3 regions of the Bacillus sp. WC2507 genome follow, and region 1 is predicted to be linked to each of the others. Evidence: a T-box and tRNA genes for the amino acid it is inferred to sense, from the RefSeq annotation. Region 1 holds a T-box; the other regions hold tRNA genes.
What was found. The T-box of region 1 lies ahead of proS (proline--tRNA ligase). A T-box ahead of a tRNA ligase gene usually reads a tRNA of that ligase, here a tRNA-Pro.

Region 1 (2,220 bases):
TATGCACGGTAGAAGCAAGTACGAAATCATCGAGTTCAGGTTGTGACAGTCCATTTCGTATATGGCCGAAGCGCCGATTCAAATCTAATTGGTATAGCGGGCTACCGCTAAATAATGAAACTAAAACTTGATTTTGCCACGGTCTATTTGGAAAGATTTCTGGTAAATTGTAATCAATATTTGCTCTGCCAGTCACAGGCCAAAGAAGGGCAGCTGTCGTTAAATTTGCTTTACGTGCTTCATCGTATAAAGTTGTTCCTTTAATGGATTTTCGGTACCAATGCCAATCTGGTGACTCGCATCCAGGTTGAAGTAATGTATTGCTAACAACACCGTGCTTGTTAGGGTAATTACCGGTTACGATTGTTGAGTGGCTTGGATATGTTACAGAAGGATAAATTGGTTCTACTTTTTCGACAACCGTGCCCTTTTTTATTAGAGATTGGAAATGAGGTAATTTTTGTAGTATAGGAAAATCTAAAGCTGATAAACAGTCGAATGATAAAATAATGACACGATTCGTTAATGCTGTACCCATAGAGTAATCCTCCTAATTATATAAAACCTATTATTATATATTACTATTAATACCTAGTAATAAAAATATATTTTTAGGTGAAAATTTATTATTTATTTTCAGAAAAATCAAATATATAATAAGTATAAGGGAATCTAGGGAAGGAGGGAATAGTATGGACTGGCTAGATGGGTTCGGTATCTTTTACATCATTGGCGTAATCACGATTATCCTTGTATTTGCTATTTCGTATTTACTAAAGAAACGGTTTCCAGATAAACAGTTTGATATTATATTTGCACTTAGTTTAATACTTCTTTGTTTAGTATCCTTTCCCGTTACAATGATGGTTATTGGTGGATGGGAAGGAATGGGATATGGATTTATTGGTTTCTTCGTTCTACTGGGTACACTTATCGGTATGATTGCACATCAACTTGTAAAAATCTCGCGAAAAAGCTACGTATAAAACTGCAAAAAATGAAAAGAATATATAAAAGTAAGAAAATTAGCTATTGTTTTAAAAAAGAATTTGTATTATGATAATCAACAAATTTATTTCGTTATAACGATGAAAAAGGACTAGTACATGTTTACCCTTTTTAGCAGAGAGAGAATCCGCTAGGCTGAAAGATTCTTAAAAAGGCGATATGGAACCTACCTTCGAGTTCTGCATATGCAGCGGGAATTTCCCGTTATCAAAAAGAGAGCATGCACAATTTTTGTGCATGAATCAGGGTGGTAACGCCGGCAAAGCTCGGTCCCTATTTAGGGACGCGGGCTTTTTTGTATTTTCTAAAAGGAGGAAGACTGACTATGGCAAAAGAACAAGTACAAGCGATTACGAAGATGGAAGAGGACTTTGCACAGTGGTACACAGATATTGTGAAAAAAGCAGAACTTGTTGATTATTCGAGTGTAAAAGGATGTATGATTCTACGTCCGTACGGTTATGCCTTATGGGAAAATATGCAGAAGGTTATGGATGAAAAGTTAAAAGCAACTGGTCATGAAAACGTGTATATGCCAATGTTTATCCCAGAGAGTTTATTACAAAAAGAGAAGGATCATGTAGAAGGATTTGCTCCTGAAGTAGCATGGGTGACACATGGCGGGGATGAAAAGTTAGCGGAGAGACTTTGTATACGCCCTACATCTGAAACTTTATTCTGTGAGCATTTTTCAAAAATTGTGCAATCCTATAATGATTTGCCAAAGCTGTATAATCAGTGGTGTTCAGTAGTTCGTTGGGAGAAAACGACGCGACCATTCCTTCGTACAACGGAATTCTTATGGCAAGAGGGTCATACAATTCATGAAACAGCAGAAGAATCTCAAGCTGAAACGTTAAATATTTTAAATCTATATGCTTCTTTCTGTGAAGACTACTTAGCGATACCAGTAATTAAAGGACAAAAAACAGAAAAAGAAAAATTTGCGGGCGCAAAGGCAACTTATACGATTGAAAGCTTAATGCATGATGGGAAAGCACTTCAAACAGGAACATCCCATAACTTTGGAACGAATTTCTCTGAAGCATTTGATATTAAATTTTTAGATCGTAACGGTAAGTGGCAATATGTACACCAAACATCTTGGGGTGTATCAACAAGAATGATAGGTGGACTTATTATGGTTCATAGTGATAATAATGGGCTTGTAATGCCTCCTAAAGTCGCACCAGTGCAAGTTGTTATTGTGCC
Region 2 (2,220 bases), 4.3 Mb from region 1:
GCTACTGCGGAACAATTATGGTGGGCCTAAATGGACTCGAACCATCGACCTCACGCTTATCAGGCGTGCGCTCTAACCAGCTGAGCTATAGGCCCATAATTGAAAAGCGGGTGAAGAGAATCGAACTCTCGACCAGAGCTTGGAAGGCTCTTGTTTTACCACTAAACTACACCCGCATTAAATTATAAATGGTGAGCCATGAAGGATTCGAACCTTCGACCCTCTGATTAAAAGTCAGATGCTCTACCAACTGAGCTAATGGCTCATTTTGAAAGTGGTGCCGACTAGAGGACTTGAACCCCCAACCTACTGATTACAAGTCAGTTGCTCTACCAATTGAGCTAAGTCGGCTTGCGACTTCAAAATGGTGGCTCGGGACGGAATCGAACCGCCGACACGAGGATTTTCAGTCCTCTGCTCTACCGACTGAGCTACCGAGCCTTTATGTAAAAAATGGCGGTCCCGACCGGGGTCGAACCGGCGATCTCCTGCGTGACAGGCAGGCATGTTAACCACTACACCACGGGACCATTTGGTTGCGGGGACAGGATTTGAACCTGCGACCTTCGGGTTATGAGCCCGACGAGCTACCGTGCTGCTCCACCCCGCGATGATAAAATATTTAATTTAGAAAAAATGGAGGAGGTAGAGGGATTCGAACCCCCGCGCGACTCTCGCCGCCTGTCGGTTTTCAAGACCGATCCCTTCAGCCGAACTTGGGTATACCTCCGAGATATAAACCTTTAGTGGTGGACCTTGTAGGACTCGAACCTACGACCGGACGGTTATGAGCCGTCTGCTCTAACCAGCTGAGCTAAAGGTCCTTTATGGTAGCGGCGGAGGGGATCGAACCCCCGACCTCACGGGTATGAACCGTACGCTCTAGCCAGCTGAGCTACACCGCCATAAATGATATTAAAAAAAGTGGAGCCTAGCGGGATCGAACCGCTGACCTCCTGCGTGCAAGGCAGGCGCTCTCCCAGCTGAGCTAAGGCCCCGTGTTTTTTGGAAAATCGGGAAGACAGGATTTGAACCTGCGACCCCCTGGTCCCAAACCAGGTGCTCTACCAAGCTGAGCCACTTCCCGTTAATAAAAGCGCGCCCGAGAGGAGTCGAACCCCTAACCTCTTGATCCGTAGTCAAACGCTCTATCCAATTGAGCTACGGGCGCATATGGTGCCGAGGGCGGGGGTCGAACCCGCACGGTGGTCACCCACCGCAGGATTTTAAGTCCTGTGCGTCTGCCTGTTCCGCCACCCCGGCATGTCATATTGAAAATTGGAGCGGAAGACGGGATTCGAACCCGCGACCCCAACCTTGGCAAGGTTGTATTCTACCACTGAACTACTTCCGCAAGACATGTTTGAGTTATTTTATTAAAAGTGCGGGTGAAGGGAGTCGAACCCCCACGCCAAAGGCGCTAGATCCTAAGTCTAGTGCGTCTGCCAATTCCGCCACACCCGCATATTAATTATTTCAAGAAAAAATGGGGCGACTGATGGGAATCGAACCCACGAATGCCGGAGCCACAATCCGGTGCGTTAACCACTTCGCCACAACCGCCATGATTTTCTGGTGCCGACTAGAGGACTTGAACCCCCAACCTACTGATTACAAGTCAGTTGCTCTACCAATTGAGCTAAGTCGGCTAAATGGTGGAGGATGACGGGATCGAACCGCCGACCCCCTGCTTGTAAGGCAGGTGCTCTCCCAGCTGAGCTAATCCTCCATTTGCCTGGCAACGTCCTACTCTCACAGGGACAAGGTCCCAACTACCATCGGCGCTAGAGAGCTTAACTTCCGTGTTCGGTATGGGAACGGGTGTGACCTCTCTGCCATCATTACCAGACTTTATTCATTTAAGACAAGAATTATTGTAACTTATTTAACCTTTAAAGTCAACAAGTTTTTTATATTCTTTCAAAACTAGATAACATTGCTTCATATTATATGGTTAAGTCCTCGATCTATTAGTATTCGTCAGCTCCACATGTCACCATGCTTCCACCTCGAACCTATCAACCTGATCATCTTTCAGGGATCTTACTAGCTTACGCTATGGGAAATCTCATCTTGAGGGGGGCTTCATGCTTAGATGCTTTCAGCACTTATCCCTTCCGCACATAGCTACCCAGCTATGCCCTTGGCAGAACAACTGGTACACCAGCGGTGCGTCCATCCCGGTCCTCTCGTACTAAGGACAGCTCCTCTCAAATTTCC
Region 3 (2,220 bases), 310 kb from region 1:
AATGAATACAGTCTGGTAATGATGGCAGAGAGGTCACACCCGTTCCCATACCGAACACGGAAGTTAAGCTCTCTAGCGCCGATGGTAGTTGGGACCTTGTCCCTGTGAGAGTAGGACGTTGCCAGGCAAAATGGAGGATTAGCTCAGCTGGGAGAGCACCTGCCTTACAAGCAGGGGGTCGGCGGTTCGATCCCGTCATCCTCCACCATATATGTCGGAGGGGTAGCGAAGTGGCTAAACGCGGCGGACTGTAAATCCGCTCCTTCGGGTTCGGCAGTTCGAATCTGCCCCCCTCCACCATTCTTAATTAATGGGCTATAGCCAAGCGGTAAGGCAACGGACTTTGACTCCGTCATGCGCTGGTTCGAATCCAGCTAGCCCAGCCATTAAGAGCCATTAGCTCAGTTGGTAGAGCATCTGACTTTTAATCAGAGGGTCGAAGGTTCGAATCCTTCATGGCTCACCATTTTAATCAAATATGCGGGTGTGGCGGAATTGGCAGACGCACTAGACTTAGGATCTAGCGCCTTTGGCGTGGGGGTTCGACTCCCTTCACCCGCACTTTTAATGAAATAACTCAAACATGTCTTGCGGAAGTAGTTCAGTGGTAGAATACAACCTTGCCAAGGTTGGGGTCGCGGGTTCGAATCCCGTCTTCCGCTCCAATTTTCAATATGACATGCCGGGGTGGCGGAACAGGCAGACGCACAGGACTTAAAATCCTGCGGTGGGTGACCACCGTGCGGGTTCGACCCCCGCCCTCGGCACCATATGCGCCCGTAGCTCAATTGGATAGAGCGTTTGACTACGGATCAAGAGGTTAGGGGTTCGACTCCTCTCGGGCGCGCTTTTATTAACGGGAAGTGGCTCAGCTTGGTAGAGCACCTGGTTTGGGACCAGGGGGTCGCAGGTTCAAATCCTGTCTTCCCGATATTCCCAAAAACAGGGGGCCTTAGCTCAGCTGGGAGAGCGCCTGCCTTGCACGCAGGAGGTCAGCGGTTCGATCCCGCTAGGCTCCACTTTATTTATTATATGTCTCGGAGGTATACCCAAGTTCGGCTGAAGGGATCGGTCTTGAAAACCGACAGGCGGTGAGAATCGCGCGGGGGTTCGAATCCCTCTACCTCCTCCATTTTCTTTTTAAATGGTTTAGATACATATAATAATAAAATTTTATTTTTCCTTCATGGAGGTATACCCAAGTTCGGCTGAAGGGATCGGTCTTGAAAACCGACAGGCGGCGAGAGTCGCGCGGGGGTTCGAATCCCTCTACCTCCTCCATTTTTTAAAAAACATTATATTGTCGCGGGGTGGAGCAGCACGGTAGCTCGTCGGGCTCATAACCCGAAGGTCGCAGGTTCAAATCCTGTCCCCGCAACCAAATGGTCCCGTGGTGTAGTGGTTAACATGCCTGCCTGTCACGCAGGAGATCGCCGGTTCGACCCCGGTCGGGACCGCCATTTATGTTGGCTCGGTAGCTCAGTCGGTAGAGCAGAGGACTGAAAATCCTCGTGTCGGCGGTTCGATTCCGTCCCGAGCCACCATTTTTTTTATGCCGGCTTAGCTCAATTGGTAGAGCAACTGACTTGTAATCAGTAGGTTGGGGGTTCAAGTCCTCTAGCCGGCATCCTTTAGGGGCATAGTTTAAAGGTAGAACTGAGGTCTCCAAAACCTCCAGTGTGGGTTCGATTCCTACTGCCCCTGTAAAGTATATGGGCCTATAGCTCAGCTGGTTAGAGCGCACGCCTGATAAGCGTGAGGTCGATGGTTCGAGTCCATTTAGGCCCACCATATATATTATTCCGCAGTAGCTCAGTGGTAGAGCTATCGGCTGTTAACCGATCGGTCGTAGGTTCGAGTCCTACCTGCGGAGCCATGGCCCGTTGGTCAAGTGGTTAAGACACCGCCCTTTCACGGCGGTAACACGGGTTCGAATCCCGTACGGGTCATAAAAAAAGAGTCAGCAATATGCTGACTCTTTTTTATTGTGCGTTAATCTTCCTTTATCAACTGATTTTCCTGAAATAAATAAAGGAATTTAGGAAAAGCTATGGTATGTATAAAAAGGAGGAGACAAAAATGACACGAGTGAGAGACTGTATGAGCACTCATATTGTACATTGTACACCGCTAGACAATGTATATGAGGCTGCTGTAAAGATGAAAGAAGAATCGATTGGATTGATTCCGGTTGTTGAAAATGAGCAAGTTGTTGGGCTT

Region 2: it has a tRNA-Pro gene. The T-box ahead of proS (proline--tRNA ligase) is inferred to sense a tRNA for this amino acid. The anticodon was not compared.
Region 3: it has a tRNA-Pro gene. The T-box ahead of proS (proline--tRNA ligase) is inferred to sense a tRNA for this amino acid. The anticodon was not compared.

Annotation. Positions count from the first base shown of each region.
Region 1 covers NZ_JBQXPN010000001.1:5,187,669-5,189,888, reverse strand. The annotation lists gene ACUN28_RS27275 (alkaline phosphatase family protein) at 1-538, opposite strand, end outside; gene ACUN28_RS27270 (YesK-like family protein) at 693-986, shown strand; T-box leader at 1,080-1,286, shown strand; gene proS (proline--tRNA ligase) at 1,334-2,220, shown strand, end outside.
Region 2 covers NZ_JBQXPN010000001.1:848,414-850,633, reverse strand. The annotation lists tRNA gene ACUN28_RS04595 (tRNA-Asn) at 1-11, opposite strand, end outside; tRNA gene ACUN28_RS04590 (tRNA-Ile) at 19-95, opposite strand; tRNA gene ACUN28_RS04585 (tRNA-Gly) at 106-176, opposite strand; tRNA gene ACUN28_RS04580 (tRNA-Lys) at 190-265, opposite strand; tRNA gene ACUN28_RS04575 (tRNA-Thr) at 276-351, opposite strand; tRNA gene ACUN28_RS04570 (tRNA-Phe) at 366-441, opposite strand; tRNA gene ACUN28_RS04565 (tRNA-Asp) at 455-530, opposite strand; tRNA gene ACUN28_RS04560 (tRNA-Met) at 534-610, opposite strand; tRNA gene ACUN28_RS04555 (tRNA-Ser) at 638-730, opposite strand; tRNA gene ACUN28_RS04550 (tRNA-Ile) at 748-824, opposite strand; tRNA gene ACUN28_RS04545 (tRNA-Met) at 829-905, opposite strand; tRNA gene ACUN28_RS04540 (tRNA-Ala) at 926-998, opposite strand; tRNA gene ACUN28_RS04535 (tRNA-Pro) at 1,014-1,087, opposite strand; tRNA gene ACUN28_RS04530 (tRNA-Arg) at 1,098-1,171, opposite strand; tRNA gene ACUN28_RS04525 (tRNA-Leu) at 1,175-1,263, opposite strand; tRNA gene ACUN28_RS04520 (tRNA-Gly) at 1,280-1,354, opposite strand; tRNA gene ACUN28_RS04515 (tRNA-Leu) at 1,384-1,464, opposite strand; tRNA gene ACUN28_RS04510 (tRNA-His) at 1,488-1,563, opposite strand; tRNA gene ACUN28_RS04505 (tRNA-Thr) at 1,574-1,649, opposite strand; tRNA gene ACUN28_RS04500 (tRNA-Val) at 1,654-1,729, opposite strand; rRNA gene rrf (5S ribosomal RNA) at 1,734-1,849, opposite strand; rRNA gene ACUN28_RS04490 (23S ribosomal RNA) at 1,951-2,220, opposite strand, start outside.
Region 3 covers NZ_JBQXPN010000001.1:4,876,268-4,878,487, reverse strand. The annotation lists rRNA gene rrf (5S ribosomal RNA) at 12-127, shown strand; tRNA gene ACUN28_RS25830 (tRNA-Val) at 133-208, shown strand; tRNA gene ACUN28_RS25825 (tRNA-Tyr) at 217-300, shown strand; tRNA gene ACUN28_RS25820 (tRNA-Gln) at 312-386, shown strand; tRNA gene ACUN28_RS25815 (tRNA-Lys) at 391-466, shown strand; tRNA gene ACUN28_RS25810 (tRNA-Leu) at 481-561, shown strand; tRNA gene ACUN28_RS25805 (tRNA-Gly) at 591-665, shown strand; tRNA gene ACUN28_RS25800 (tRNA-Leu) at 682-770, shown strand; tRNA gene ACUN28_RS25795 (tRNA-Arg) at 774-847, shown strand; tRNA gene ACUN28_RS25790 (tRNA-Pro) at 858-931, shown strand; tRNA gene ACUN28_RS25785 (tRNA-Ala) at 947-1,019, shown strand; tRNA gene ACUN28_RS25780 (tRNA-Ser) at 1,040-1,132, shown strand; tRNA gene ACUN28_RS25775 (tRNA-Ser) at 1,189-1,281, shown strand; tRNA gene ACUN28_RS25770 (tRNA-Met) at 1,305-1,381, shown strand; tRNA gene ACUN28_RS25765 (tRNA-Asp) at 1,385-1,460, shown strand; tRNA gene ACUN28_RS25760 (tRNA-Phe) at 1,469-1,544, shown strand; tRNA gene ACUN28_RS25755 (tRNA-Thr) at 1,555-1,627, shown strand; tRNA gene ACUN28_RS25750 (tRNA-Trp) at 1,634-1,704, shown strand; tRNA gene ACUN28_RS25745 (tRNA-Ile) at 1,715-1,791, shown strand; tRNA gene ACUN28_RS25740 (tRNA-Asn) at 1,802-1,876, shown strand; tRNA gene ACUN28_RS25735 (tRNA-Glu) at 1,878-1,949, shown strand; gene ACUN28_RS25730 (CBS domain-containing protein) at 2,080-2,220, shown strand, end outside.